DNA from 2 places in the Winogradskyella sp. PC D3.3 genome. Region 1 is predicted to be linked to the other one. Evidence: riboswitches for the same ligand, from Rfam matches in the RefSeq annotation. Region 1 holds a riboswitch; the other holds the start of a gene.
What was found. Region 1 has a riboswitch for cobalamin ahead of ACXGSQ_RS11295 (TonB-dependent receptor plug domain-containing protein). Riboswitches for the same ligand answer to the same signal wherever they lie in the genome.

Region 1 (16,254 bases):
AAGCTTATGATAAAAGTGGAAAAGTATTAGGCTTGGGCTATCCTGCTGGACCAGAAATTGACCGACGTGCACAACTTGGAAACCCGAAAGCGTACTCATTTACAAAACCAAAAGTCGATGGTCTGAATTTTAGTTTTTCTGGTTTAAAAACCAACATTCTCTATTTTGTTCAACGTGAAGTCAAAGCGAACCCTAACTTTATAGAAGAAAACCTAAATGATATCTGTGCATCCATACAGTATACTATCATTGGTATTTTAATGACCAAATTGAAATTAGCTGTTAAGCAAACAGGTATTTCACACATAGCCATTGGCGGAGGTGTTTCTGCTAATTCAGGCATTAGAAAAGCACTTAAAAATGCAGAACAACAATTTGGATGGACCTCCTACATTCCTAAATTTGAATACACTACAGACAATGCGGCAATGATTGCCATTGTTGGTTATTTGAAGTACTTAGAAAACGATTTCTCAAATTTTGATGTGATGGCGACTGCGCGATTGAAAATCTAAAACCAAGCCGCTAAACGGTAAGATTACGTTTAGTTTATCGCAGCTTTTATGTACTCAAAAGAAACTATTAATTCTTCATTGTTAAAACTTCTGTTAACATTCTTACAACCTTTACTTCTATACTATCTTAAAATTTAGTTGTTTTGTAGTAACCCAAAATCTAACTAAATTTAATTCTAAATTATGAAACAATTATTTACACTTTTATTATTACTACCTGTATTCGCTTTTGCTCAAGTAGGACTAGAAGAACAATTAGACTCTATTTCAACTCCAGAGCAGGCCGCTTCATTTTTAAAAGAAAACAAACCTACAAAAGGCAAGTTATTTACGTTTAATAGAGCGAAACATAAAACAAGATTGGCTGAAGAGTTGTTCAACATGCCTAAAGGTGGTAAAAAAGTGATTAGAACTGACTTTAAAAAAACGTTCTATAAGGTTATTGACAAAGCTGAAGTTAATTATTCAAAATTCAGAATTATTTTGTTTAATGCGGCAAACTCTACTGATGAAGACGCCATAGCTAGACGTAAGAAAATTTTATCACAATACATTCAAGGTTATAGCTTTAAGGACTTAGCAAAACATAACTCCTATGGACCAACAGCAAGAATGGGAGGTGATACTGGTTGGATAAAAGCAGGTGAGATGCCTGAAGCTTTTGACCGCATTGCTTTTAAAGAAAGCCACCCTGTTAATGAAGCTTTTATGGTAGACGACATTGAGAATAAAACATATTACTTAGTTCTTAAAACAGAAAACCAAACACCTATTGAGGAGATAACGGTCTTAAAATTCACAGAAGATATAGAGTAATGCAGTTATTTTATAATTCAAATATTTCAGAAAACGATACGAGCTTTAGCTTTGATAAAGATGAAAGCAGACATATCGCAAAAGTCTTACGTAAAACCATTGGTGATAACTTACATATCACCAATGGAAAAGGCTGGTTGTTTACTGCAGAAATTACATTAGCGGATCAAAAACATTGTACTGTTGCTATAACATCAAAACACCTAAAACCTAAACGAAGTTACAATTTGCATTTAGCTGTTGCTCCAACTAAAATGAACGACAGATATGAATGGTTTTTAGAAAAAGCAACGGAGATCGGAGTAGCATCCATCACTCCTATCATTTGTGAACACAGCGAACGGAAAGTGATAAAGATGGAACGTTTTGAAAAAATTATTCAGTCTGCCATGAAACAATCGTTACAATGTTATTTACCAAAATTAAATGCTCCAATGGCATTTAAAGACTATATTAATCAATATTTTACAGATCAGATTTATATTGCTCATTGCGAAGAAACAGATAAAAAATCTTTAAAATCGCAATTAAAGACAGGTTCTGACTGTACCATTTTAATTGGACCAGAAGGAGACTTTAGCGTTAAAGAAATCGAAATGGCCTTGCAACACCATTTTATTCCTGTAACTTTGGGTGAGACACGCTTGCGTACAGAAACAGCGGCCATTGCTGCTTGTCATTCTGTTGCGTTTTTAAATGAACTTTAATGAAACTATATACCTCTATTTTCTTTATGCTTTTTTCGTTGTTCTTGTTTTCTCAAGACGTCGCAATCCTAAAATATAAAGGAGGAGGCGATTGGTACAGTAATCCTACAGCTTTACCAAATTTGGTGAAGTTTTGTAACACAACTATAGATACCAACATTAACGAAAGCGTTCAGACAGTTGAAGCCGGAAGCATCGATATTTTTCAGTTTCCTTTTTTACATATGACAGGTCATGGCAACGTCTTTTTTAGTGATGATGATGCCGAAAATTTGAGAAACTACCTTATTTCAGGTGGCTTTCTTCATATTGATGACAATTATGGCATGGAGCCTTATATTACTAAAGAACTAAAAAAAGTATTTCCTAATAATGAGTTAATTGAAATACCTAAGGATCACAAAATATTTAGTTCTGCATTTGAATTCCCAAACGGTTTACCTAAAATCCATGAGCACGATGGCAAAGCGCCTCAAGCTTTTGGGATTTTTCAAGATGACAGATTAGTATTGCTATTTACCTTTGAAACGGACTTAGGAGATGGTTGGGAAGACCAAGAAGTACATAACGACCCTGAGGAGGTAAGAGAGAAGGCTTTAAAAATGGGTGCTAATATTATTAAATATGCTTTTGAAAATTAAAAAATCAAAAACACTAATAAAACGCAACTAAAGGCTAACTCCTCATGAAAAAAATTTCACTTCAATATAAAATTATTGCGTTGTTATTAGTTTTAACTTTTACGTTTCAATCCATGGAAACAATAAATAATCATACATATAATATTGGGGTTGACAATTACCACTACCAATGTGGTTGTTTTGGATGTTATCCAACACATTTATCAATGACCTGTACATCTAAAAAATACCACTAACACTAATCCTTTTTTCTTGCAACTCACCCACTACAATTCTAACTTCAAAAAACAAAAATTCCCTATCACAATAATTTGTGATAATGTCACTAATGCTCCAAATATTGGAAGCTTATTTAGGATTGCGGATGCTTTTGGTGTTGAGGAACTTATTTTTTGTGGTTCTAATATTCCTTTTGGTAAACGCATAACTAAAACGTCTCGTTCAACTGAAAAGTATGTTAATTACCGAATTGAAGATGCTATTGAACCCCAAGTCGAAACGCTTAAAGCAAATAATCATTATTTGATTGCTTTAGAGATTACAGAGACGAGTCAGGCTTTATCCGATTTTAAATTACAAACCAATCAACCTATTGCGATTGTTTTAGGAGATGAAAATTTTGGCATCTCAGAAACTATTTTAAAACAAGTTGACGCCATTGTTCATATCAATATGTATGGAAACAATAGCAGCATGAATGTGGCGCAAGCTACAAGTATTGCTCTTTACGAAATTACGAAGCAAATTAATTCTTAAATTTACTACACGGTCTTAATTACAATCTAAGTATGTCAATAGCTTTAACTATATTTATCATATGAAACGCTTATATTAAATAATTTTTAACCAAACAGATTATTAATAGCGAACAGCATGTGTCCTATTAAAAACAATAAAAACAAACACATGAATTCAAAAACCATTACTAACGGTATTTTAAGAGCAATAGGAATAATTGTTGCCGTGATTCTGGTGTTATATTTTCTTTTTAAAATTCAATCTGTAATAATATATATCGGCATTGCTGTTGTTATTTCACTCATAGGACGACCAATCATTTTATTTTTAAGGAACAGATTAAAATTTAACAACACCGTTGCAGTGGTTACCACCATGGCCATACTTCTAGGTATTTTAGTTGGACTCATTGGTCTTTTTATTCCATTGATTATAGAACAAGGTCAAAATCTAGCCTTGTTAAATATTGAACAATTACAGGTGAATATTGAGCATCTTTATGATCAAATCATTACCTATTTCCAATTTAACAATATAGACATTGAACAATCTATAGAAGATTCGCACTTGCTTTCAAAACTCGATTTTGCAATTATACCCGACTTTTTCAACAGTTTTGTAAGTGGTTTAGGCAGTTTTAGTATTGGTTTATTTTCCGTGCTGTTTATTTCTTTTTTCTTTTTAAAAGATAGCAAGCTATTTGAAGCAGGTTTAATGACTTTTATTCCAGAAGGAAATGAAGAACGTTCCAAGCGTTCAATCACAACGATAAAAGATCTATTATCACGCTATTTTGTTGGGCTTATATTTCAAATTTTAATTCTTTTCGTTATTTATACCATTGTATTATTAATCTTTGGAATTAACAACGCCATTGTTATTGCCTTTTTATGCGCCTTACTGAACCTTGTCCCCTATGTTGGTCCGTTAGTTAGTGGTTTTTTGATGTTTTTATTAAGTATGTCTAGTAATTTAGGTGAAAGTTTTAGTGAGGTTATTTTACCCAAAACCACCTATGTAATGATTGGTTTTATTTTTGCACAATTGGTTGACAATTTCTTTAGTCAACCCTATATTTTTTCGAAAAGTGTAAAATCCCATCCACTAGAAATCTTCTTAGTAATTATGATTGCTGGGATTTTATTTGGTATTGTTGGTATGATTGTCGCTGTACCCACCTACACCGCCTTAAAAGTAGTTTTAAAAGAATTTTTATCAGAATACAATATTGTTCAAAAACTCACTAAAGGTTTATAATTACATTTTGAATAAAGACCTACTACATACTGATATACAACGTTTTATTAACAACAATTTAAAATCTAACATTTCAGAATTATTATTGAAAGGTGTGCCTTTTGATACTATTGATTCTAAATTAGTCATTGAACAAATTGAAGCCAAAAAACGTAGCGAAAAAAAACTACCAACATGGTTTCATACGGATAACATATACTTTCCGAATAAACTAAATATTGAACAAACGTCTTCAGAAATAACTGCCAAATTTAAAGCTAGTTTAATTTCAGGAAAACACCTCATTGACTTAACAGGAGGATTTGGAGTTGATGCTTATTATTTTTCAAAACAAGTAACACATGTTACACATTGTGAAATTAACGCTAAGCTTTCCGAACTTGTAAAACACAACCTAGAAGCGCTTAAAATTTCAAACATCACATGTCTCAATAAAAATGGAATCGAAGCCTTAAAACGTATTGATAAACCTTTAGATTGGATCTATGTAGATCCATCGCGTCGTGATGATTCTAAACAAAAAGTTTTTTTACTTTCAGATTGCGAACCTAACATAAAAATATATCAAAAGTTATTTCTTGAACGAGCTAACAACATAATAATAAAAACCTCACCTTTATTAGATTTAAGTGCTACCCTAAAAGACTTAAGCCACGTAAAAGAAATTTATGTAGTTGCTGTAAATAATGAGGTTAAAGAACTACTTTGGATTCAGAATCGCAATTTTAAAGGCAATGTCGTTATAAAAACAGTCAATTTAACAAAAGATAATACACAAACTTTTGATTTTAAATTCAATGACGAACCCAATGCTGAAGTCAATTACAGCCAACCTCTCACTTATCTCTATGAGCCAAATGCAGCCGTTTTAAAATCGGGTAGTTTTAATTCTATAAGTGCAGTTTTGAATGTAGACAAATTGCATAAGCACTCGCATTTATATACCTCTGAAATGCTCATACCATTTCCAGGAAGACGATTTAAAATTGAAAATATCATTCCGTTTAATAAAAAACAATTTTCAAAAGAAAACATCACAAAAGCCAATATTACAATACGAAACTTCCCCCTATCGGTAAATGATATTCGCAAAAAATTGAAAGTCAAAGACGGCGGAAACATCTATCTGTTTTTTACTACCGATTGTAAGGATTCAAAAATTATTATACGGTGCTCTAAAGTGTAAAGCTCATTTATACAACTATTCTTGATTAGAATTAAGTCAAGAAACCCTTCTCAGCAACCACCATATCATTTCCCCAAAGTTTAACTAAATAAGAAATATCAATTGGAAAAAATGATGAAGAACCGTCTGTATTATACTTAACAGGACACTCAATCCGATTTCCATTTATAATGTGACATTTATTTTTTCCATTATCGGAAATTAATATAGCACCTGAATCAATTTTTTCATAGACTTTTTTTAAGTCTATTATGGCATATTTTAGAAAGTTAGACGATGCATTTACTTCCTTTTTTGAGCAATCTAATATACCATACGTAAAATAGTGTGCCTTCATTTTAAAATACTCAGATTGCTGACGCTCTTCATATTTATTTTCATCACGTCTATATCGGATTGTAAAATCATTAAATGCTTTATATTTCTCTTCTCTAAAGCGTTCTTGTACACTTTTTATCGCATTCCCTTTCCTAAAGACATAATCGATGCCATCAGTCATATCAATATACTGAGCATAACTTTTCTTTAATCGAACTTCTTGCCACTGAATTAATTTATAAATACGTGGTGTTGCTATATGTTTATGCACATAATCCGTAAAGGCTCTATCCTTTTTATAACTAGACATTTTACAATTTTAAACGTATTACAAACTCTTTCTTATGATTAAACACAAATAATTGGAGTCAGAAAAAGGCTAAAAATTCTTATATCCCTCTGATAAATATACACTTAAATATATGACAAAAAAAAATCCTATATTTTTTATAAAAAAACTCAAAAAAATTGTTGCGTTCTTTAAAATGTTGCGTTACATTTGCATCCGCAATTAAAGGATATGTTCTTTTAAATATTGGAGAGGTGCCTGAGTGGCCGAAAGGAGCGGTTTGCTAAATCGTCGTAGGTGGAAACACTTACCCAGGGTTCGAATCCCTGTCTCTCCGCAAATTTTACTGCAGCTTTTGCGACTGTATGTAATATTTAAGATAATCAATTCGGGGTGTAGCGTAGCCCGGTTATCGCGCCACGTTTGGGACGTGGAGGCCGCAGGTTCGAATCCTGCCACCCCGACTTTTATTGAATTTTTAGAGTTTACTCTAAATGGTCGCATAGCTCAGCTGGATAGAGCACCTGCCTTCTAAGCAGGCGGTCCTAGGTTCGAATCCTAGTGCGATCACAAAAAGCCTTAACATTTATGTTGAGGCTTTTTTGTGTTTATTACTTACCTAATAAATACTCGTACTACAAAAGATTGATCCCTTAATATTTATAATCTAACTTTTCAATTAATCATTTGAGACCATAATTTTGAGCGCTTTTTCTTCAGCTCCATTTAAAAATACATTATAAGCCTGTTCTAATTCAGAAAGAGGAGAAATGATGTGTTATCATTTTCTTTAAATCGGAACTATCCGCAGAAACTGTTTTTAAGAGCATAGGTGTTGTATTTGTATTTACAAGTCCTGTTGTTATGGTTAAATTTTTAATCCATAATTTTTCAATTTAAAAACCTACCTTTTTACCATGCACACCAACATCAGCAATATGTGCTCCTGGTTTTACTATCTTTTGACAAATATCCCAGGTTGCAGGTATCCCAACAGCCTCTATAGCAACGTCCACTCCTTCTTCTCCAACGATACGCTTAATTACTTCCTCAACATTTTTAATTCCAGAATTAATGGTATGTGTAGCTCTTAGTTCTTTAGCTAGTTTCAACCTGTTCTCATCCAAGTCAATCATAATTATTTTAGAAAGAGAATAAAATTGTGCGGTTAAAAGTACAGACATTCCAACAGGTCCTGCTCCAACAATAGCAATGTCATCACCAGGTTTTACATTACCATACTGAGCCCCAATTTCATGTCCTGTAGGTAAAATATCACATAATAAAACGGCAATCTCATCATCAATATCTTCAGGCACTTTATGCAAACTATTATCGGCATAAGGAACTCTTACATATTCAGCTTGCACTCCATCAATCATATACCCTAAAATCCAACCTCCATCTTTACAATGTGCATACACTTGTTTTTTACAATACTCACAAGAACCACAAGAGAAGAAGAAGAAGAAGAAGAAGAAATCTACTTTTGTTTTATAAAGCTTTCTATTTGTTTGTATCTAAAAATGAGCTCATTTAGAATTCTCATAAAAATAATGTTGTTAGCTTTATAAAACGCAGAAATAATATCTAATAAAAATTTGGTTTAAATCTAAATTTAGATATAATTATTTACCTTTGCACTCTATTGGTTTATGTCTATAATTTTATAGATATAATTAAAAGGGAATCAGGTAAAATAGTAATTAACTTAATAATCCTGAACTGTTCCCGCAACTGTAAGTTTTGTCCCATTTGGGATGCCACTAATGAAAATCTTCATACATCCACTGTTCTTTAGAATGGGAAGGAACATTAGTCGGACACGAGTCAGGAGACCTGCCAATATTACCAACAATTAACACAGCGGCTTTCGGGTAAAAAGCATCGGGTTTATGAGATATTTTGTATGCACCATATTATTTTGCATAGGTTTTTCGTCTATGCTTCATTCGCAAACCGATTCCATCACGGCTTTGAGAGAGGTGCGCCTTATTGCCTACCGACTTAAAGATTCTACCTATACAAGAAATGTAACTATTGTAAAAGATAGTGTCTTAAAACAAAACCAAGCTTCTCTAACTAATTTTCTAAACTTTAATAGCACGGTTTATTTTAAAGAGAATGGTTTAGGCATGGTTTCTTCCCCCTCATTTCGTGGTACAACAGCATCACAAACCTCTGTACTTTGGAATGGCATAAACATTAACTCACAAACCACCGGACAAACCGATTTTAATACCATAAATACACGTGGTTATAATAAAATAGAAATAAAACCAGGCGGCTCTAGTGTTGCCGATGGAAGTGGCGCAATTGGAGGCTCTATTAATCTGGTAAATGAACTCAGTTTTAATAAAGGATTTCATAATGAACTTTTTGCTAATTACGGAGCATTTAATACCTATGGTATAGATTACCAAACCAATTATTCATCAGAAAAATTTAGTGTGCTTTTTGGCATTGCAAGAAATGCTTCTGATAATGATTATCCCTACCCAGAAACGGACCGTATCAATATTAATGGTCAATATCATAATACTAATATCAGTTTAGCTGCAACTTCTAAATTAAATTCAAATAACACACTTAAGGTTTTCGCTAATGTTTATGATGGTAGACGGAATTTTTCAGTACCAACACCAAACGCCTTAAAAACAAAATATACGGACTTTAACACACGCTCTCTCGTAGAATGGGAAAGTCATTTTAGTAAGTTTAAGTCTAATTTAAAAATAGCAACCACAACAGAAGAATACCGTTATTTTGGTAACATAGACAATGACTTTTACACCTACGGAAAGGTGACGAGTTTTATTTCTAAATACGGACTAGACTTTGCCCTTTCTAATAAGATATTGCTTACCGCAGGAATCAATTACACTCACAATGATGGTCAAGGTTCTAATATTGCTTCAGAAACACGCAACTTATCGGCTGCTTTAATCAGTTTTAAACATGTCCTTTCTGAAACGTTTCTTTATGAATTAGGATTACGCCAAGAAACGAATGAGCAATATGGAAATCCACTTTTATATTCTGCTGGTTTTAGTACGAAGCTTACTGATTTTTATCAACTAAAAATTAATACGTCTAAAAACTTCCGAATCCCGACTTATAACGATTTGTATTGGCAAGGTGTTGGCAATCCGGACTTAAAACCAGAAGAATCTTATCAAGGTGAAATTAGCAATAATTTCAATTTTAAAAATCTTTCTATTTCCTTAACAGGTTATTACAATTACGTAGAAAATTTATTACGTTGGATACCTGACAGCTCTGGTATTTTTAGACCAGAAAATACTAATAAAGTTCAGATTTACGGACTAGAATCTGTCATTACAACTCAGAAATCATTTGGAAATCACAAATTCACCGGTTCTGCAACCTTTGCTTATACTGTTTCAGAAAATAAAGAAACAGGCAAACAGCTCATCTATGTTCCGTTTTACAAATTCACCACTTCTTTTGGGTATAACTATAAAAGAATTTCAGCCTATTATCAATACCTTAATAATGATGAGGTTTTTACCACCACAGATCATGCTACCGAACATATTCTAGATAGTTATATGGTGGCTAATTTAGGAGCCGAATACACATTAGGAAAAAATCGAGACTATAAAATAGGCGCGCAAATATTAAACTTCTGGAACGAATCTTACGAAAGCGTTCTCAACCGCCCAATGCCTGGTCGGAATTTCAATTTCTATTTACATCTAAAATTTTAAATAATGAAAAAATATTTTTACAAACTCGCTAGTCTGCTAATGTTAGTTTTAATCACTATGACATCATGTACTAGTGATGATAGAGACGATCCTATTTCCGTACAACCACCATCTGGAGATTATACCGATGGAATTTTTATTTTGAATGAAGGTGGATACGGCTACTCTAATGCTTCTGTTTCATTTTTAGACAATACAGGCGAAGTTTATAATTCTATTTATTCTGAAGTAAACGGAATGGGTCTTGGTGATACGGCGCAAAGCATGGGTTTTTATGGTGAAAACGCATATCTCGTAGTAAATAATTCGGCTACTGTAGAAGTCGTTAACCGCTACACTTTTGAATATATAGCAACGGTGAGCGATATGATTGTAAATCCTAGATATATAGAATTTAGTGACAATAAAGGCTACATAACCAATTGGGGAGATCCAAATGATGTTAATGACGATTATGTTGCTGTTTTAAATTTAGATACAAACCTTATAGAAGCTACAATTCCGGTAGCGGAAGGTCCTGAAAAAATACTATTAGATAACGGTAAACTCTATGTCACTCACAAAGGTGGTTATGGCTATGGCAATACTATAAGCATTATTGATGTAGCATCACAAAGTGTTTTGAATACTATTACTGTAGCAGATGTACCTGACGGAATGGTAATTGACAACGGTTTTCTTTATGTGATGTGCTCTGGTAAAGCATCTTGGACAGGAGACGAAACTCTAGCTAAACTTTTTAAGATCAATCTATCTAATACCGATGAAACAACAGTACTTGATTTTCAAGAAGAACAACACCCTAACCATCTCGAGTTTGAAAATGGACTATTGTATTATACCATCGATGACTCCGTGTACATGATAGATAGTAATATTTTTCAACTTCCTGAAAGCCCTATTTTTTCACCTGAAGCAGATGGTGTAGAAATTCTTTATGCTTTTAAGGTATATGAAGGCACTATTTATATTGCTGACGCTAAAGATTACACCTCTAATGGTGAAGTATTTATTTATAATCGCTATGGTGATTTACAAAATCAGTTTTCAGTTCAAATTATTCCAAATGCATTTTATTTCAACAATCTATAACTAATTAAATCTATTAAAACATGAAGAACTATTACAAAAAAACATTTTACATTTTAACAGCAATTCTACTTTCTGCAAGTAGTTATGCACAAGACTACTCTGGTGGTGTATTTATCCTAAACGAAGGTTTATTCGGTACTAATACGGCTTCAGTTTCTCACATAGATGCAAGCGGAACATTAGACAATAATATTTTCACTACTCAAAATCCAGGTATGACATTAGGAAATACAGGTCAAGGAATGGGGTTCTATGGCGATTTTGCCTATGTAATACTTCATTATAGTGATGAAATAAAAGTAATGAACAGCACTACTTTTGAATTTTCAGCAAGTATTTCAGATCAATTAAGTGGTCCACGTAATATTGCTTTTTATGATGGAAACGCTTATGTAACCAATTGGGGAGATCCATCCGATACTACTGACGACTACGTTGCTGTAATCGATTTAGCAACAAATATTGTTACTGAAACAATCTCTGTTGCTGAAGGCCCAGAAGAAATTATACAGAAGAATGGAAAACTGTTTGTAGCCCATCAAGGTGGCTACGGATACGGTAATTCTGTTTCTGTAATTGACATAGCAACAGGTGGTATTGAATCAATTACTGTAGGAGATGTTCCGACAACGATAAAAGTTGATAATGATTATCTATATGTACTTTCAAGCGGAAAACAAGCTTGGACAGGAGATGAAACTCTCGGAAGCATTCACAAAATAGATTTATCAGATTATCAAAACCATGTTACAATAGATTTTCAAACTTCAGAACACCCCAGTTTTTTAGCAATAGATGATACGCATTTATACTATGTTTTAAATGGGGATATTTACAAAATGGCTTCAACTGATACTACATTACCAACAGTGGCTTTTAATTCATCTAACAACGCACAACTTCCATATGGATTTGACAAGGTGGACAACAAATTCTATTTATTAGATGCCGTAGATTATGTAACCCCAGGAAAAGTATTTGTTTATAACGAAAATGGAATTTTACTAACAGAATACACTGTAGGACCACTTCCAAACGGAGTTTACAAAAACGAAGGAACTTTAAGCGTCAATACTTATGCTTTTGAAAACACAACTATATTCCCTAATCCTGCATCAGGAAGTTTTCAATTAAACGTTACAGAAAGTGCTACTGTAAAACTATATGATGTATCTGGAAAATTAGTAAAAGACGTAAAATACACTAATACACAACCAATAGCTTTAGAAGGTATAGAACCTGGGATGTATTTAGTTAATGTTGAAATAAAAGGAAATTCTACTACTCTAAAATTAATTGTGAGATGATAAAAACAGTTTTTATTTTTTTATGTTCTAGCTTTATTTTACACTCCCAAAGTTACGCTCCTGCCGCAGGGCAACCTGGATCCACTGCTATTCCTGCAGATAGTAATATTTTTGTTGCATGGGCTACTGGTATCGAACTACAACGTGGATATGTAAATATTTCGAATCCTTCGCAAGAACACAATGGTAGTAATTATGCGACTTATGGAGTTGCAGAAAATGCGCTAGGTATAGCAACTAATAATGTAGTGAGTTTAGGAGATGCTGGTGAAGCTATATTAACTTTTGAAACACCAATAACGAATGGTGATGGTTTTGATTTTGCTGTTTTTGAAAACAGTTTTAGTGATACTTTTCTAGAATTAGCCTTTGTTGAAGTAAGTTCTGATGGTGTTAATTATTTTAGATTTCCATCGCATAGCCAAACACAGACAGAAACTCAAGTTGATGGATTTGGCAATGTTGACCCTACATACTTAAATAATCTTGCAGGAAAATACAGAGGTCTTTTTGGGACACCTTTTGATTTATCTGATATAGAAGATAATCCTTTATTAAACAAAAATAATATTACACACATTAAAATTATCGATGTTGTTGGAAGCATCGATCCTGCTTATGCTAGATATGATAGTTTTGGTAACGCTATTAATGATCCTTTTTCAACACCATTTTATTCTAGTGGATTTGATTTAGATGGTATAGGCGTTATTAATCAGCAATCTTTAAGTATTAACGATGAAGCATATTCAGCAATCTCTATCTATCCTAATCCCGCTTCAAATGAATTACACATCAATACTACTGGAAAAGCTGAGGTAAGTATTTATGACATCCTTGGTAAAATGGTGATTTCAAAAGAAGTTAATACAAATAGTGCTATTGCGATTGCTTCACTTAAAAATGGCATCTATCTCGTTAGAATTAAATTTAATGGAAAAATAAGTCAACATCGACTTATTAAAAATTAATGCCTAATAATTAAAACTACTGGAGTGAAATCCAGTAGTTTTAATTTTTGTATTGCACTTATTGCTTAATTTAGAAATATTATGGCAAATAAAAAAATAAACAATACCCTTACCTAAATTGTAAAACGCTCTAATATTAAAAACCTAATTAGAGCATCTACAAAATCAATAACATCAATTTCTTTTTATTCGGGATATTCAATTCTTAGGTGGTAAATATTTGCCAACTTAAACTTCAATACTTTTTTGATAGATTGAATTTCTTTGAAAGTAATATCTGCATTTAAAAATTGACCACTTTCCATTTGTTTGTTAATGATGTTTTCAACAAAATCATTAATTTTAGTACTTGTCGGTTCTTTTAAACTTTTAGAAGCAGCTTCTACACTATCACACATCATTAGTATAGCTGTCTCTTTACTAAAAGGAGTTGGACCAGGATAGCTAAAATCTTTAATATCTACATGTTCATTGGTCGCTTTTTCTCTCATATAAAAATAATAGACCAAACTAGTTCCGTGATGTGTTCTTATAAAATCGATAACCCGATCTGGTAAATTATATTTTTTTGCAATCTCAATACCATTTATAGTATGATCTATAATAATTTTTGCGCTCTCTTTACTCGATAGCTCATCATGAGGATTAATACCTGTACTCTGGTTTTCTGTAAAATAAGTTGGATTATGCATCTTCCCTATATCATGATATAAAGCCCCTACTCTTACTAACATCGCATTTGCTCCAATTTCATTAGCTGATGCTTCAGCTAAATTTGCTACGTTTAAGGAGTGGTGAAATGTACCTGGTGCTCTATTAGATAACTCTTTTAGTAACTTAGTATTGGTATCAGAAAGTTCTAAAAGGGATACATCAGACACCAATCCAAAGACTTTTTCATAAATATAGATTAAAGGTTGCACAAAAAGGGTTGCCAAACCACAAAGAATAAACAATCCAAAAATCTCAAATTTTAAGCCTGTTAACTGTCCTTCATGAATCACAAAAAAGGCAAAATAAGCGATGATATAAATAAATGTTATTTGACCTACCGAAATAAAGAGGTTTGCGCGCTTATATAACTCTGATACTGTTAAAATAGTAACCATACCTGCAATAATCTGAAGAAACATATATTCATAACTATTAGGCACTACAAACCCTAAAAGCAATACCGTAAGTACATGTGTAAACAACCCTAATCGTGCATCAAAAAAGGCTTTTAATACTAATGGTAAAATACATAAAGGTACTACATAAATATACTGGGAATTAAAATTAATAACCATAGTACTCAACAATATCATTAAAGCTATATTGAAGAATATAAACGTCACTTTTGTATTATTTAAAAAGACTTCCTTTCTATATTTACTAAGAAATAGCAGCAGCATTGAAAGCGCCAAAGCAACTAACAAGGTATAAGCTATAAGCACCCAATTGTAATTGGTAGAATTCCAAACTTGCGACTCGTATTCTGATTTTAGCGAGCTTAAAATATCATACTGTGTAGCCTCAATAACTTGTCCTTTTGAAATAATTAACTGGTCTTTCTCAACCCGACCTCTCGTAAGTGATATTCGTGATAATTCTTCTTCTAGCGCCTTTTCCGTTAAAGTGGCATTGAGTTTAATATTAGGTTTTATAACATCAAAAAAGATAGATACCATTCGTTTTTTAGTATCCAATGGCATTGAATTACCCATATCTGATTCAACGCGCTGGCGTAGATGAGTCAATTCAAACAAACTTCCATATTGAACTTCCTTTTCAACTTTGTTGGAAGTCGCCAATTTAACAGGTCTATCATCAGCGTAATTATACTCTAAATCTAATATTCCCGAATTGTAAAGGTTATTAATAATTACTCTACCTTTTTTATACAAATCAGAAGTTTCAATATTAAAAGCACTAGAGTCTTTAAACACCTGATTAAAGCGCGTTAAATAATCAGACAACACCTCTTCCCTTATCGCTGTATTTATTTCAAAATAAACAAGACTCTGACTTTTAATTTCACTTTTCTCTTTGTCTAATTCTTCTTTAGACTTTTTAATAGCAAAATTAAATGGAGCATATAAGTTTTCGGATTGCCAAGGCTTCCCTTTTTCAAACGAGTATCTAAATTTTCCTGTTTTAGGAAATAGATACACAATAAATAATGTTGTTACTATGAACAACAAAATCTTATAGACTAAGGCGTGATTCTTATACCACTTATTGTAGAATACATTCATATACAATCAAATGTAATAAATATTAGAATTTTAGACGGCTAATATCATTAATACATTCTCAAATCTCTCAAAAAATGTTTAATTTCGCATCAAATAACATCAAACATAATCACAATGAATAAGGACGTCGTTATCGTTTCAGCAGTAAGAACACCAATTGGAAGTTTTTTAGGAGGCTTATCTACAGTACCAGCACCACGATTGGGAGCTGCTGCTATTAAGGGAGCTTTAGATAAAATTAAATTGAAGCCTGAATTGGTGGATGAAGTTATTATGGGAAATGTTGTGCAAGCTGGCACAGGACAGGCACCTGCGAGACAGGCAGCCATTTTTGCTGGTTTACCAAATACAATTCCTTGTACTACTATTAATAAAGTTTGTGCTTCTGGTATGAAAGCAGTAATGCAAGCAGCTCAAGCTATTCAATTAGGAGATGCCAATATTGTTGT
Region 2 (16,254 bases), 450 kb from region 1:
AGGCGGATCTATGTTTGGTGATAATTTATCTGTAATATCAGATACAACTATTGCAGCAACACAGTCTCTCGATTGTAAAATGAGTGATAAGTTTAAAGAAAATATTAAAATAGCGCTTCCTGCAGCATTAATTACAGTAGTGATTTTAGCAGTTCAAGGATTTAATTTAAATTCTAGTGCTTTAGAAGACGTCATATATCAGTATTCTGTGCTGAAAATAGTACCTTATGTATTAGTTATTCTATTATCTGTCATAGGAGTTAATGTATTTGTTACGCTTTTTTTAGGAATCATTTCTGCAGGTATTCTGGGGGTTTTTGATGGTGACTTTAGCCTTATGGAATCCACAAGAATTGCATATACAGGGTTTACTAACATGACAGAGATATTTTTACTATCGCTATTAACCGGAGGCTTGGCTGCTTTGGTAGAAAAAAATGGTGGTATAGATTATATTTTAACTAAAATTAAAGTTTTTATAAAAAGTAAAACGTCTGCTCAATTTGGAATTGCAGCATTGGTGAGTACCATAAATATGGCTATTGCAAATAATACCGTATCTATAATTATAACGGGGGCCATTGCAAAAACAATTAATGATGACTATGGTTTAAATAACCGAAAAACAGCTTCAATTTTAGATATTTTTGCCTGTATAACGCAAGGGATACTTCCTTATGGAGCGCAGGTATTAATGATTCTGAGCTTTTCAGAAGGGAGAATAGATTACTTTGATTTAATGCAAAACACGTGGTATCTGCTTATCTTATTTGTCTCAACAATGTTAGTAATAAGCTTTCAACCAGTATATCTAAAAAAGAAAGTATAGTAGAAATTTAGCGTCTACTTCTTCTATTTTGTCTTGCAGATGTTGGCTGACCGTATTGCTGTTTTGGAATAGAAGCTTTTTTCATTTGATCCTTCATCATCTTGATTTGTTCCGCAAGCATATCTCGTTTGTCTAATTTTTGAGCTTCAGCTAAAAGTTTTTGAGCTTCTGGTTTTCTGCGTTTAGAAAAAGCAATTCCAGCTAAATTCAATTTTGCCATTGCTAAATCATGGTCCATGGATAGACCTAAACTAATCGCTTTCTTAAAATAAGCTTCAGCTTCGTTCATATTGGTTTGTGAAACCATAATTCCATTAAGGTAGTTCAAATAACCTTGTTGTTTTTTGACTAAGGCGCTTTCAGGGTTCTTTATTTTGTCTAACCATTTTTTAGCACCAACAAAATCTTGTTTCCTTAATTTTAAAAATGAAAGTAAAATGATTTCATTCTTAAAGTAAAGAAAAATGAATATCGTAGATAGTAGGAGGTACATTATTCCATTACCAATATAACCTTCAGTGAATTGATATATGCCGTAACCTATAATTAATGCGGCAATGACTAATTTTATATTTTTATTAAACATATTTCTGTGTATTTTTGCAGAGCGCAAAGATAATAAAATCTAAGAGTTTAAAATCTATTCAAAAATTTTCTTTTGCTTCTTGCTAAAGTGAAAACTTGTTGTATATTTGCACGCAGTTTTGAGAGACCTCTCAATGTTCAAAAAAGATTATTAGTTTATAAAAATATAAGACATGCCAAAAAGAACGTTTCAACCGTCAAAGAGAAAAAGAAAAAACAAGCACGGTTTCAGAGAAAGAATGGCTTCTGTTAACGGAAGAAAAGTTTTAGCACGTAGAAGAGCTAAAGGAAGAAAGAAATTGTCTGTATCTACAGAAACAAGACATAAAAAATAATGATTAACAATTGTTAATATATTAGGGCGTTACTTAGGTGTAACGCCTTTTTTTGTATCCTATTGATAACTATTTTTGCACCTGCAAATGCGATATGGAACACATTTGCAATTTCACTAAACATAAAGTCTCATGCCAAAAAACAACAACATCAAATCTGTTTTATTGATCGGTTCAGGTCCTATTGTAATTGGGCAAGCCTGCGAATTTGACTATTCTGGGTCTCAAGCACTGCGATCATTAAGAGAAGACGGGATTGAAACCATCCTTATTAATTCTAACCCAGCAACAATTATGACTGACCCTACTATGGCAGATCATGTGTATTTGTTGCCATTAACTACAAAATCTTTAATCCAGATTTTAAAAGAGCATCCGCAGATTGATGCTGTTTTGCCTACTATGGGTGGGCAAACAGCTTTAAATCTTTGTATTGAAGCTGATGAAAAAGGAATTTGGAAAGATTTTAATGTAGATATTATTGGTGTAGATATTGACGCCATTAATATTACTGAAGATAGAGAACAATTTAGAGAACTCATGTTGAAAATTGGTGTTGGTATGGCACCTCAAGCAACTGCTACTTCGTATCTTAAAGGAAAAGAAATAGCACAAGAGTTTGGTTTTCCATTGGTTATTAGAGCATCATACACCTTAGGTGGTGAAGGAGCTTCTTTTGTATTTAAAGAAGACGATTTCGATGAATTATTAACACGTGGTTTGGAAGTCTCTCCAATCCATGAAGTAATGATTGATAAAGCTTTAATAGGCTGGAAAGAATACGAACTCGAATTATTACGTGATAAAAACGACAATGTCGTAATTATTTGTACGATTGAGAATATGGATCCGATGGGAATTCATACAGGTGACTCAATAACATTAGCACCAGCAATGACCCTATCTGATAAAACTTTTCAGAAAATGCGAGATATGGCCATCCATATGATGCGTAGTATCGGTGATTTTGCAGGTGGTTGTAATGTTCAGTTTGCTGTGAGTCCTGATGACGAAGAAGAAATAATCGCCATTGAAATTAATCCGCGTGTATCACGTTCATCAGCATTAGCGAGTAAAGCAACGGGGTATCCTATTGCTAAAATAGCATCGAAATTAGCCATTGGTTATAATTTGGATGAATTAGATAATCAGATTACAAAATCAACGTCAGCTTTATTTGAACCTACTTTAGATTATGTTGTTGTAAAGATTCCTCGTTGGAATTTTGATAAATTCGAAGGGTCAGACCGCACATTAGGGTTACAAATGAAATCGGTAGGTGAAGTGATGTCTATTGGTCGTTCGTTTCAAGAAGCTTTACATAAAGCGACACAATCATTAGAAATTAAACGTAATGGTTTAGGTGCAGATGGTAAAGGGTATAAAGATTATGATACTGTAATTGAGAAATTAACTTTCGCCAGTTGGGATCGTGTATTTGTTATTTATGATGCGATTGCTATGGGAATTCCTTTGAGTCGTATTCACGAAATCACAAAAATAGACATGTGGTTTTTAAAGCAATACGAAGAATTATTTCTACTTCAAAAAGAGATTTCTACCTTTAAAATCGATACCATTGAACGTGAGTTATTGCTAGAAGCCAAGCAAAAAGGCTATGGAGATAGACAAATAGCACATATGTTGGGGTGTTTAGAAAGTGAAGTTTATAACAAACGAAGCGAACTTAATATTAATCGTGTATTTAAATTAGTAGATACTTGTGCTGCTGAGTTTAAAGCGCAAACACCATATTATTATTCCACTTTCGAAAGTGAAGTAGAAACAGCAGATGGTAAAGTTTATGTGCAAAACGAAAGTATCGTTTCAGATAAAAAGAAAATCATTGTTTTAGGTTCGGGACCCAACCGAATAGGACAAGGTATTGAGTTTGATTATTGTTGTGTACATGGTGTTTTAGCCGCTGCAGAATGTGGTTATGAAACTATAATGATTAACTGTAACCCTGAAACGGTGTCAACGGATTTTGATATTGCTGATAAATTATATTTTGAGCCTGTATTTTGGGAACATATCTATGATATTATTCAGCATGAAAAGCCAGAAGGTGTTATTGTACAATTAGGTGGACAAACCGCTTTGAAACTTGCTGAAAAATTAGAGCGTTATGGTATTAAAATTATGGGAACCAGCTTCCAATCTTTGGATTTAGCTGAAGATAGAGGTAGTTTTTCAAACATATTAAAAGAGAATAATATTCCTTATCCTGAATTTGATGTTGCAGAATCAGCAGATGAAGCTTTAGCAATTGCAGATGTTTTAGATTTTCCAATTTTAGTAAGACCTTCTTATGTATTAGGAGGGCAAGGGATGAAAATTGTTATTAATAGACAAGAGCTAGAGTCTCATGTTATTGATTTATTAAAATCAATTCCTGGAAATAAATTGTTATTAGATCATTATTTGGATGGAGCTATTGAAGCAGAAGCTGATGCCATTTGTGATGCCGATGGTAATGTTCATATCATAGGTATTATGGAACATATTGAACCTTGTGGTATTCACTCTGGTGATAGTAACGCCTTATTACCAGCCTTTAATTTAGGCGATTTAGTGATGCAACAAATTATAGACCATACTCATACCATTGCAAGAGCATTGCATACTATTGGGTTAATTAATATACAATTTGCTATAAAAGATGATATTGTATACATTATTGAAGCCAATCCTAGAGCGTCACGTACCGTTCCTTTTATTGCAAAAGCCTATAAAGAACCTTATGTAAATTATGCAACTAAAGTTATGTTGGGAGAGAAAAAAGTAACCGATTTTAACTTTAATCCGCAACTTGAAGGCTACGCTATTAAGCAACCAGTATTCTCATTTAATAAGTTTCCTAATGTGAATAAACAATTAGGGCCAGAAATGAAAAGTACAGGTGAAAGTATCTTATTTATAGATAATTTAAAGGATGATCAGTTTTATGATTTATATGCAAGAAGAAAAATGTATTTAAGTAAGTAATGGCATAGTTTTCGATAAAGCGTAAGTGTTATTCACTAATAATTATTAACTTAGCATAGATTAATGCCTACTTATATGAAACTGAAATTACTTTTTTTAATATTTTTTATTGCAGCCTATTCGTTTGCTCAGGTGTCACCTGGTCAGGTAAATGATGTTGAAACAGGCTTAAGTGCTGTTGAAATTCAAAATAATGAATTCACTATTGCACCTAATCCTGCTAAAAATAAATTGAATATTAAATTGCAAAACAGAAACGAAGATTTAAAATTAGAAGTCTTTGATGTCTTAGGAAAACGAGTTTATAAAGGTGTAATTACCAAATTGGAATCATCAATTGATGTTTCTAATTGGAAAAGTGGTGTGTATTTGGTTAGATTAAGCGACGATACCGTCACACAAACGAAACGATTTATAAAACAGTAATTGCAATACAGTTTATACAAAATTAAAAAGCGACTAATCTAATTAGTCGCTTTTTGTGTTATACAGGGGTTCTTGATGTTTAATGACTATCAGGTAACTCAATCTTAACTCTGTAGTTTTTTAATTCGCTTAGATAATCTTCAAAAGCAAAATTGATATCGTTAAACTCTTTTTGTCTAGATGCCTTGGTTTCCATACGTTTTATGGCTTTCAAAAAGCGCATGACTTCCGTTTTATCGTTTATAATTAAACCCGGGACTTCATTAGATTGGCCGTCTTCATTCTTGGCAACCATAGAAAAATAGGAAGAATTACAATGTTTTATCTTACCTGTTTGGATGTGTTCAGATTCTACACGTATGCCAATGACCATAGATGTTTTTCCAACATAATTAACAGAAGCTTTCATGGTGACGAGTTCACCGACCTCAATAGGATTTATAAAATCGACCGTATCAACAGATGCCGTCACGCAATACATTCCAGAATGTTTAGAGGCACAGGCAAAGGCAATTTGATCCATAAGATTTAGTATAAAACCACCGTGGATTTTACCGCTAAAGTTAGAATGTGATGGTAGCATTAGTTGTGAAATGCTAATTCTTGAAGAATCTATAGTTTTATACATAAGCTTTAAAATTTAGGAAAAGTAAACTTGTTATTATAGCAATACCAAAGCTAATAAGCGTACCGATGAGTATATATTCGGTGAGTTTTCGTTCTTTAGAAGCGGTTAAATTTCCAAACCTAAAAACCGATTTAGCTGTTATTAAAAAACCTACGGCTTCCCAATGGCCTAAAACGACAAAGACAAATACTAAAAGGCGTTCTAAAACACCAATATAGGTGCCAGCATCTTTTAAGGATTCATTGTCTTTGGTCAGTTTTGAAATGTTCCATTTAGAGAAAATGGTTTTCATTATGATAGATGTCGGTGTGGTTAAAAAGGCAACACAAATTACTAAGAGTAGAAGCTGAGCATCTAAGGTTAGTGAGAGATTAAAATCATCAGGATATAGAATTGCTGTTAATCCAAGGATTGAAATGATATGGAATAACTGATCTAAAAAAAAGTATAATCGTTTTGTTTTTTTACGTTGAAGTATAAGTTTTAAGCCATCGATGATTAGGTGTAACAAACCAATACCTAATATTAATGGAGTGTATGATAAATCCCAAACGAATAAAAACATTAAGGCCAAATGCACTGCCACATGTATATAAAGCCAAGCAGATTTTAGTTTTTTCTTTTCTTTATGTTTTACCCACTTTAGAGGTTGAAGAAAGAAGTCTCCAATGAGGTGTGCCATAAAAAGTTTTAAAATGATTAGCATCATAATTGGTTTATTTTCTGTCTATATAAATGGTCTAATTCTAGAATCTCATCTAAATACGCTCGTTTTTGGCGTTTACTTACGGCATCTTGACTTATGCCAATGAGCTTAGCGAGGTCCGATTGAATCATATTGGGGTGTTCTATGCTAAGTTTTATAATTTCTGCAGAGTTTACCGTCCAATTATCCATGGCAATTAAAGCAAGTTTAAAATAAAGATTAAGCTCTGTATTTAACACGTCGCTATTGGTCTTAAGTTTTAAGTTGACTTTCTCTTTTTTTAAGGTTTCAAGGGTTTCACCAGAATATATAAAGGCTTCACCATTAGATTCACTTACCGTTTTACCTTGATAGGTTTTGTCTCCAATACCAATGGCAAGGCGTACATCTAAACCTTTTATCATTTTAATACAAGCTTTTAAATATACAGCATATTTAAAACTGTTGAGCGCGTCACTACATTCAATTTGAAAGCTATCGCCTCTGTAGATTTCGTAGTCAGAAGTGCGCGTAGATAGTGTGCTTAAAGCCGTTTTTAAGGTGTTTAACCATAAACTTTGACTCGTTGCTTCTCGAGATTTAATAATATCACCAGTAATTATACTTGTCATATATTCTTATATTATATTCAAATATATGCCTTAAAAACGGAATAATCTAATTTATGCCTTTATTGTGGCATATTTTAATTTATGCCTTTAAATAGGACTATTTTATAAATCATCTTCCGTAGCACGTTTTATAATACTTTCCGGAAGCGATTTTTTGGCTTTAGCTCCCATTTTTTTTATCTTTTCGACACGCGAAATAAGATTACCTTTTCCGTCTACTAATTTATTCATTGCGGCAGAATAGTCACTTTTGGCAGCATCAATTTTTTTGCCGACACCAGTTAAGTCCGTAACTAAACCTTCAAATTTATCATAGAGTGCACCTGCTTGTTTTGCAATTTCTAAAGCATTTTGTTGCTGCTTTTCGTTATTCCACATGGAATCTATGGTACGTAAGGTTGCTAAAAGGGTAGAAGGCGTAACAATGACTATGTTTTGTTCAAAAGCTTTATTATAAAGTGAATTATCTTCATTTATAGCCACAGCAAAAGCAGGTTCAATAGGAATGAACATCAATACAAAATCCGGTGATTCAATATCATATAAATCTTGATAATTTTTAGCAGAAAGCTGATCGACGTGTTTTTTTATAGAATTAACATGCGCTTTTAAAAAGATGGGACGTTGGTCTTCTTCAGCATTTACAAACTGCTCGTAAGCGGTTAAGGATACCTTAGAATCGATAATCATTTTTTTAGAATCCGGTAGATGTAACACCACATCTGGCATCACACGAGAACCATCTTCGCGCTGAAAGTTTTGTTGTACAAAATACTCTCTATCTTTCTCAAGTCCAGATTTTTCTAAAACACGCTCTAAGACTAATTCGCCCCAATTTCCTTGCGTTTTACTATCACCTTTTAACGCTCTAGTAAGATTTGTGGCTTCTTTAGCCATGATTTGGTTAAGGTCTTTAAGCCCTACTAATTGCTCTTTTAAAGCCGAGTGCATGCTGATACTTTCCTTTTGCGTATCATCAACTTTTTTCTCAAAAAGTTGTATTTTTTCTTGTAAAGGATTTAATATGTTTTTGATGTTCTCTTTATTCTGAAGTGTAAATTTTTCAGATTTTTCATCTAATATCTTAGTAGCCATTAATTCAAAATCTTTTCGCAATTGCTCTTGTTGTAAGATGAGTTCTTCGTCGCGTTTGAGGTTGGCTTTTTCAAGATTTTCGTATTCCGAATTACGTCTAGAAAGTTCCGTATTTAAAAAGTCTTTTTCTCGTCTAATCGCTTCACGTTCAATTTCAATTTTAGAAATTGTCTCTTTTAATTCCGTTAATTGTTGCGTGAAATACTGATTCTGTTTTTGGTTTTCAGTTTCGGAATAGGTCTTGAATTCATTGAATTGTTGCTGAAGATTAGCATTACGCTCTTCTAAAGTACTCTTGTCACTTTTACTCTTTAATTGAGAAAATTTGAGACTAATAAATGCTCCAATACCTGCGGAAACAAGTATAGCGATAAAAAGAATGATAGTGTCGTTCATAGTTGAAAATGGAAATTTTTCAAAGATAATTTATAAAAAGGAAATTGAAGTTGAAAATGAAAATGAAATCGAACTGAGGAAATAGTAAATCTATTTCGTCACTCTAAAGCTTCCTGTTTTATCATCAAAAACAATCAAATCCTCTGGAAAAAGGGAGTTGAAAACACCATCTGAAATTAATTTACAAGGCTGATCGCAAACCACTTCATTCTTTCGCATTACAATCATAGTATCACAAAGTTGAATGGCTAAATCAATTTCATGTGAAGAAAATAAAATCGTTTTACCGGTTTCTTTGGTTAGCTTTTGAAGTAGTTTCAAAATGTAAGCTTTATGATACATATCGAGATGCGACGTGGGTTCATCTAAAACAATAATAGCTGTATCTTGAGCCAAAGCACGTGCAATCATTACTTTTTGTAGCTGACCATCACTAAGCTCGTAACACTTTTTGTCTTTTAAATCTGAAATATTCACAAGCTTTAAAGCGTTGTTTATAATTGAGGTATCATTTTCAGTTAGGTTGCCAATCCAATTGGTATACGGATGCCGTCCTAAAGCAACAAGCTCAATAACCGAAAGATTTTTAGACGCTAAGGGTTCTGTTAATACAATACTCAGTTGTTTAGCAAGCTCTAAAGTGGTGGTGGTTTTAAGGTCTTTATCATTAAGACGTATAGAACCCGATAATTCTGGCTGCACTTTAATTAGTGTTCTTAATAAGGTTGATTTACCAATGCCATTTGCTCCAACTAGGCCAATTAATTGTCCTTTTTGCAATTCAAAATTTATATTTGAAGCAATAACAGTTTCAGCTTTTTTGGTTTTATAACCTATTGAAAGTTGTTCTGCTTTAAGGATGATATGTGATGTCTTTGTCGTCATTTTAAAACATCATTTTTCGTTGTCTTACTAATAACCATATTACAACCGGTGCTCCAACTAAAGCGGTAATCGCATTAATGGGTAAGGTGTAATCACTATTTGGAACTTGTGCAATAGTATCGCAAATAAGCATTACAATACCACCAAATAAAAATACGGCAGGTAACAATATTTTATGGTTGGTGGTTTTAAAGATTTGACGTGTTAAATGCGGAATTGCCAAACCAATAAATGCAATTGGGCCCGCAAAAGCAGTGATGGTTCCTGCAATTAAACTGGTAGCGACAATGATGATAAATCGGCTTTGTTTTAAATTTAAACCGAGGCTTTTGGCATAATTATCACCAAGTAATAAACTGTTTAGTCCTTTTATGGAGGCGACACTCAATATGAGTCCGATAGCATAAATACAGAAGAAAATTAAAAGTTCACTCCAAGATAGATTACTCAAACTTCCAAATCCCCAAAAGATGTATTGTTGTAATTGTTCTGCGGAACTAAAGTAAGATAGTACACTCACAATAGCAGCCGTAATACTTCCAAACATTAATCCAATAATAAGAATAGCCATAGTGTCTCTCACTTTATTAGAAACCGCTAAAACAGCTAGTAAAACTAGAAAACTTCCTAAACTCGCCGCAATAACAATGCTCCATTTCGTTGCTATAGCAGTAGCAAATAAGCCACCAAACAATCCTGAGCCTAAAATAACTAAAGCCACTCCTAAACTAGCTCCCGAACTGATACCTAATACAAATGGTCCTGCTAAGGGATTTCGAAATAGTGTTTGCATCAATAATCCGGAAATCCCCAAACCTGAACCAACCATAATAGCTGTTATGGCTTTTGGCAATCTATAATCCATGATGATGACGTTCCAGTTTGAAGAAGACTCTACAGATCCAAAAAAGCTTCCAAAAATACTTTTTAAGGGGATATTGATAGAACCCAAACTGATATTGACCACAAAGCAAACCAATAAAGCGAATGCGAGCAAGGTAAATTGAAGTCGATATGTTTTTTGTTTACCCAATTAATTAAGACGTTTAAAGAAATAAGGAGTATAATCTGTTAGCAATTCGGGATGGCAAATTTTTATTAAATCTTTTAAAACTAAATCGGGCCTAGCTGTTCCTAATTCATAATATAAAACACCACCCGTTTCTCCTGTTGTATTAGCGAAGCTATAGATGTTTTTGGTTTTAAAAGCTTCAAAATTGGTATATAATGCATTCGTTTCTTCTAATTGTTTTAAGCTAGAATAGTAAGAAGGGCTCAGCCATAAATCAGCATCCTTAGCTTTGTCTAATACCACTTCAAAACTTAAAGCTAAACTACCATTACCTGTGGTATTGCTCCATAAATAATTAACATTGGCATCTTTTAAAAATTGGGCTTCAGGACTAGAACCATTTGGTAAATACCATACGTCTTTATGCATCGCTCCACTTAAAATTGTGGGTTGATGTTTCGCTTGCTTTGCAATTGCTTTTGCCGCTAAATAATCGCGTTCAATAGTATTAAATATAGAGTCGGCTTCTTTTTCTTTATTAAAAAGTACACCAAAGAATTTAATCCATTCGGCTTTTGCTAAAGCTGAAGATTCTGCCCAATCCCCATTATAAATGACAGGAATCCCCGCTTTTTTTATGGTTTCGAAGGTTTTGTTTACACCATCAACGCCAAAGCCAACAACAACATCTGGATTTAGAGCGAGTAAAACTTCTGTATTAATACCTTCATTTTTTCCTAGCTCTCTTACGTTTCCAGCGTTAATTAACTGCCTTGTTTTTTTTGAGGACACATAATCTGAACCAGGAAAACCAATTAAGGTTTCTTCAACTCCTAAAAGTTCCAATGCGGGAATATGTGTTGTAGACGTTACTACCGTTTTAGTAATTGGAGTAATGATGACTCCATCATAATCGGCTTTATTAAAAGTGGTTTTTGCAGCTTGCTCTTTTGTAAGTAATAAATAGGTATATGTTTTTTCTGCCTCTGGCCACGCCTTAGTGATTTCTATGGTTTTACTTTTATCTGATTGCGAAATTTTAAAACCTTCGGCATATTTTAAAGGAATGGCTTTGGTTGCTGTTTGAGGTAAAATGGTATCGTTTTTAGTTTCATTTTTACATGCACTAACGATAAGCAGAAGAATTAAGAACTTAATGATTTTCATATGTAACCTTTGTAACTAATATTTAAGTTTTGAATTTTTAACTTTGTTAAAACTACAGTCATGAGAGACGATTCAAATTTAACACTATATATCGTTGCAGGAATAATCCTAGCACATTTTTTAATCGGTTTCATTTATTTAATCTATAAAATGAATAAGAAAAAGGATGACTAATCTCGTAACTTTATTCCATTTTTGATCTGAAATTAGGTCCTAATATCTAACCAATTAGATTAAAAGGGAATCAAGTGCAAAGAGGCACGGTTTAAAATCGGAAATTTTCATTCATTTACTGTTTCCGCAACTGTGAGTTTTATGCTCAATTAGATGGAGCTTCTCATTTTTTATTATTTTCTTCAAAACCACTGACATTTATGTTGGGAAGGTGAAATCGTAAGAAACAAGTGAGGAGACTTGCCTTATTCAACAATAAAATCAAACTTTCGGGATAAAAGTGATTGCAGAATGATACGTGTAGTACTCTTATTTTTATTGCTATTATTTGGTAGCGTTGCTAAGGCACAAACATCCACTGATTCTATTCAGAAACTGGATGAAGTTGTATTGAGTGATGTGAAATTAAAGCGCTTTGCTCATGGCTACAAAGTGACTGTGCTTAATGATTCTTTACTTCAACAAAATAGAAGCTCATTTACCGATATTTTACGTTTTAATTCTAATCTTTATTTTAAAGAGAATGGTTATGGTATCTTCTCCGTCATTTAGAGGTACTAATGCTTCGCAAACGGCTGTGATACGGAATGGGATTTCTATTAATTCGCAACTCACGGGGCAAACGGATTTTAATACCATTAATACCACTAATTTTAAAAGTGTGGTGATACGTTCTGGTGGTGGATCCGTTCAATATGGTAGTGGTGCCATTGGTGGTAGTATTCATTTAAATAATACTTTAAGTTTTAGTCCTCATTTTGATAATACCGTAACCTTATCTTATGGAAGTTATGATACTAAGAATCTCAGTTATTTGTCGTCTTATGCCAAAGACAAATGGTCTTTTAATATTGGACTTAATTATATTGATTCTGACAGTACCTAAATACAGATAAACGCAATACAAACGGAGCGTATTACAATGGAAGTATTAATGCTAACGCCGGTTATGTCTTATCCAATAAAGATGTCTTAAAACTTTATCATCAAACGTTTTTAGGAGAACGCGAATTTTCAGGAACCCTAAGTTCACCTTCTTTAGCTAAATACGAGGATCAAAACTTTAGAACCATGTTAGAATGGTCACATCAAGGAGATAAGGTCTTTTCGAAATTAAAAGTAGCACATTTACAAGAGCACTTTAAATATTTTGGAAATAAAAACACCGAGAATTATACCTTCGGAAAGGTAAATACTTACCTCTTTAATTATACGACAGATATTGATTTATTAACGGATTTAAAATTGAAACCGATAGTGTCTTATAATTATTACGAAGGTAGCGGGAGTAGTTTTGGTGATCCTAACCGGAAAGAATTTTCAACGACAGCGTTACTTCAATATACTCCTAATAGGAAATGGCAATATGGGTTAAATTTAAGACAGGATGTAACTTCAGGCTTTGAAAGTCCGTTGTTGTTTTCTTTTGATGTAGCCTATGAGGTTTCCAACAATTATAAATTGAAATTAAATGGGTCTAAAAACTACCGTATACCTACATTTAACGATTTGTATTGGCAGCCTGGAGGTAATTTAGATTTAGTGCCTGAAAATTCATATCAAATTGATTTAGGACAAGACATAACATATAAAAATGCCAAACTTAATCTAAACGCTTTTTATATAAAGACCACCGATTTTATCCAATGGAAGCCGAATACTTCGGGATTTTAGAGTCCGGAAAACATTGCTAAAACACAAAACTATGGTGCAGAAGCAAGCTTAGATGTTTCTAAAAAAATTAAGGAACATCATCTATCACTACAATTCAATTATGCATATAACATTTCAGAAGATTTAGAAAGCAACAAACAGTTAATTTATGTGCCTTACCATAAAGCCAATATAAACTTGGCGTATGCATACAAGCGGATGTCATTAGTTTAGCTGATAATGCTACAAGTTTACCAACAACGTCTTTATTTGATTTAAGTACGAGTTATGCTTATGGCTTATCTGTAGATGATAATCAGTTATTTGTAACCGATGCTAGCTTTACAGGAAATAGTACCTTATTAGTGTATGATATATCTTCAGGGACAGAAATTAATACGTTTAGTGTTGGTGTAGGTGCTTCAAAAATATATTTTAATTAATTATAGTTTCTAATAAGCAAGAAAAGCCGCTTTTACATTTTGTAGAAGCGGCTTTTTATTATAAATAGAAAATTAATCAATATACATATCTTGTTCTAAAGGAGATATTGGTCTACTTAATTCTATAAGCGTCGAACTGTTATCGGTCTGATTTGTAGCACGTCCAGAGGTTGTCATATGTTCAATTGCAGCGGACAAAAGAGGTTCGTTAACATCCCCTAGAGTTCCTAATGTACTTGGAGACTCACTGATTTCTATATCAGGAACCAAGCCTGTTGAAGGCACAAGAGCGTCAAATACATTTGTTGAATTTGCTATTAATGGCTGCATGGCATAATTATGGCTTAGGCTCACATTTTCTAAGGTAAAATCGGGGGAGTCATAAATGGTTCGTGAGGCTTGTGTTTTTCCTACAGTATTTTCCCCAATAACAATAACTTCGATATACGCTTTTAAGCTATTAATAACAAGTTCGCTGGCAGAAGCCGTTCTTTTATTTGTTGTAAGTACATAGACTTTAGATAAATTAAGACTGTTAATTGCACCAACGCCTGCTATTGAATTCGTAAACTTATACGTTTCATTATTGCTACTCAAATTATCATTGTAAAATAATTTCGAGTAGATTTCGCCATCAAACTGTCCTGTAACCATGCTTCCTAAATAAGCTGCAGTTTGTACAGAACCACCACCATTATAGCGAAAATCTAAGACCAGTTCTGAAACTCCGGCAGCTTTAAATTCACCAAAAGCGTTATTTAGGGCGCTATCAAAATTTTGATTAAACCCATTGTACATTAAGTACCCAATTTTAACATTATTAACATTTAATACTTGTGACTTATGAATAGGGTTCTCTGAATACACGGTTTTTGTTAAATCAGCGCTTTCACCATTTAAGGTAATGGTATCGTCTTCGGTGTCTGGAGTGCCATTAGTGTTGTAATCTGCAAAATTTAGAGTAAAAGAATTTTGATATATTGGATCGTTAAGATCATCGATACTATTATTGTTTAAAGGAATACCATTAATACCTCTAAAAATTTGCCCACGTTGTAAACCTAAATTATCAGCAACGCTGTTATTTAGGACCAAGGTAATAGCTCCAAAAACTTCGGTTTCACTTCCTGGTACACGATATAAATTAAATTCAATACCATTGTTTAAAGTTATACCGGCAAGTTGGTTTTGTAAATCGAAGTAGTTATCATAAATTCTACTAAATCGATCAATAGTCTCAGGGTTGTATTTTAAAGATTCAAATAAGTCTTCAGGACTACTAAAGTCGCTTAAGTAGTTAGTGTAATCAACGTCAGTAGAGAATCTGTCGTCTGCTAAATCTGGGGTTTGAGATTTATAGAGATAAAACACATTCATGCCTTTCCAAACAAAATCATTGATATCTATGGTTTTAGCAGTTATAATATTATCATCCATGTCTTCAAAACAACTTGTCATTGCAATCATAGCAATACAAGCGAGCAGTAAAGTCTTAATCTTTTTCATAGGTTGTTAATCGTTTTAATAAGTAGCAATTTCTTATATCTAAGTGTAAAACTCTAAATTTACTTACAATATTGTAAAATAAAGAAATCTTTGTAACAAAACATAAAGTGTATCGTCGTAATAGTGAAGGCGAATAACAATCGACTTTATCAACCAATCAAAACAATAATGAAGCAAGCAGATTTTGTAAGCTTAGTAATGCCATTTAAGGATAAAGTATTTCGTTTAGCAAAACGATTACTGGTTTCTCGTGAAGAAGCAGAAGATGCGACACAAGAAATACTTTTGAAATTATGGAAGAATAACAAAAAGATTGGGGACTATAAAAATGTGGAAGCATTTTCAATGACCATGACCAAGAATTTTTGCTTAGATCGCCTAAAATCGAAACAAGCACAGAATTTAAAAATTGTTCATAGTAATTACACAGATAATAATACGTCTTTACAAAAACAAGTTGAAGCTAAAGACAGTATGGATTGGGTTTCTAAAATCATGGAAGACCTACCAGAACAACAAAAAATAATAGTGCAGTTAAGAGATATTGAAGAATACGATTTTGCAGAAATCGCTAAAATACTAGATATGAATGAAACAGCGATTAGAGTAAATCTATCGAGAGCACGAAAAACAATACGAGAAAAATTAACTAATACACATCAACATGGTATTAAATAATATAGAAAAATTAATAGAAAAGTATCATAACGCAGAAACCTCTCTGCAAGAAGAAGCGCAGTTAAAAGCGTACTTCAACGGGGATAATGTAGCGCCAGAATTTGAGCATTACAAGCCCATGTTTCAATACTTTTCGC

Region 2: another riboswitch for cobalamin. It lies ahead of ACXGSQ_RS09240 (hypothetical protein); the one in region 1 lies ahead of ACXGSQ_RS11295 (TonB-dependent receptor plug domain-containing protein).

The regions. Positions count from the first base shown of each region.
Region 1 covers NZ_CM135962.1:2,576,385-2,592,638, reverse strand. The annotation lists gene tsaD (tRNA (adenosine(37)-N6)-threonylcarbamoyltransferase complex transferase subunit TsaD) at 1-515, shown strand, start outside; gene ACXGSQ_RS11355 (peptidylprolyl isomerase) at 699-1,331, shown strand; gene ACXGSQ_RS11350 (16S rRNA (uracil(1498)-N(3))-methyltransferase) at 1,331-2,038, shown strand; gene ACXGSQ_RS11345 (DUF4159 domain-containing protein) at 2,038-2,679, shown strand; gene ACXGSQ_RS11340 (hypothetical protein) at 2,724-2,915, shown strand; gene ACXGSQ_RS11335 (TrmH family RNA methyltransferase) at 2,932-3,435, shown strand; gene ACXGSQ_RS11330 (AI-2E family transporter) at 3,586-4,674, shown strand; gene ACXGSQ_RS11325 (THUMP-like domain-containing protein) at 4,682-5,860, shown strand; gene ACXGSQ_RS11320 (hypothetical protein) at 5,892-6,488, opposite strand; tRNA gene ACXGSQ_RS11315 (tRNA-Ser) at 6,716-6,804, shown strand; tRNA gene ACXGSQ_RS11310 (tRNA-Pro) at 6,857-6,931, shown strand; tRNA gene ACXGSQ_RS11305 (tRNA-Arg) at 6,964-7,037, shown strand; gene ACXGSQ_RS11300 (zinc-binding dehydrogenase) at 7,364-7,891, opposite strand; cobalamin riboswitch at 8,100-8,328, shown strand; gene ACXGSQ_RS11295 (TonB-dependent receptor plug domain-containing protein) at 8,363-10,198, shown strand; gene ACXGSQ_RS11290 (YncE family protein) at 10,202-11,290, shown strand; gene ACXGSQ_RS11285 (DUF5074 domain-containing protein) at 11,311-12,597, shown strand; gene ACXGSQ_RS11280 (T9SS type A sorting domain-containing protein) at 12,594-13,568, shown strand; gene ACXGSQ_RS11275 (HD family phosphohydrolase) at 13,754-15,805, opposite strand; gene ACXGSQ_RS11270 (acetyl-CoA C-acyltransferase) at 15,920-16,254, shown strand, end outside.
Region 2 covers NZ_CM135962.1:2,125,068-2,141,321, forward strand. The annotation lists gene ACXGSQ_RS09180 (Na+/H+ antiporter NhaC family protein) at 1-829, shown strand, start outside; gene ACXGSQ_RS09185 (DUF2892 domain-containing protein) at 837-1,415, opposite strand; gene rpmH (50S ribosomal protein L34) at 1,588-1,749, shown strand; gene carB (carbamoyl-phosphate synthase large subunit) at 1,882-4,737, shown strand; gene ACXGSQ_RS09200 (T9SS type A sorting domain-containing protein) at 4,813-5,163, shown strand; gene ACXGSQ_RS09205 (acyl-CoA thioesterase) at 5,243-5,791, opposite strand; gene ACXGSQ_RS09210 (DUF3307 domain-containing protein) at 5,784-6,500, opposite strand; gene ACXGSQ_RS09215 (HMG-box domain-containing protein) at 6,497-7,108, opposite strand; gene ACXGSQ_RS09220 (DNA recombination protein RmuC) at 7,211-8,599, opposite strand; gene ACXGSQ_RS09225 (ABC transporter ATP-binding protein) at 8,690-9,484, opposite strand; gene ACXGSQ_RS09230 (FecCD family ABC transporter permease) at 9,486-10,517, opposite strand; gene ACXGSQ_RS09235 (ABC transporter substrate-binding protein) at 10,518-11,663, opposite strand; cobalamin riboswitch at 11,855-12,099, shown strand; gene ACXGSQ_RS09240 (hypothetical protein) at 12,129-12,389, shown strand; gene ACXGSQ_RS09245 (TonB-dependent receptor) at 12,367-12,723, shown strand; partial or broken gene ACXGSQ_RS09250 (TonB-dependent receptor domain-containing protein) at 12,738-13,511, shown strand; gene ACXGSQ_RS09255 (S41 family peptidase) at 14,006-15,439, opposite strand; gene ACXGSQ_RS09260 (RNA polymerase sigma factor) at 15,608-16,117, shown strand; gene ACXGSQ_RS09265 (hypothetical protein) at 16,104-16,254, shown strand, end outside.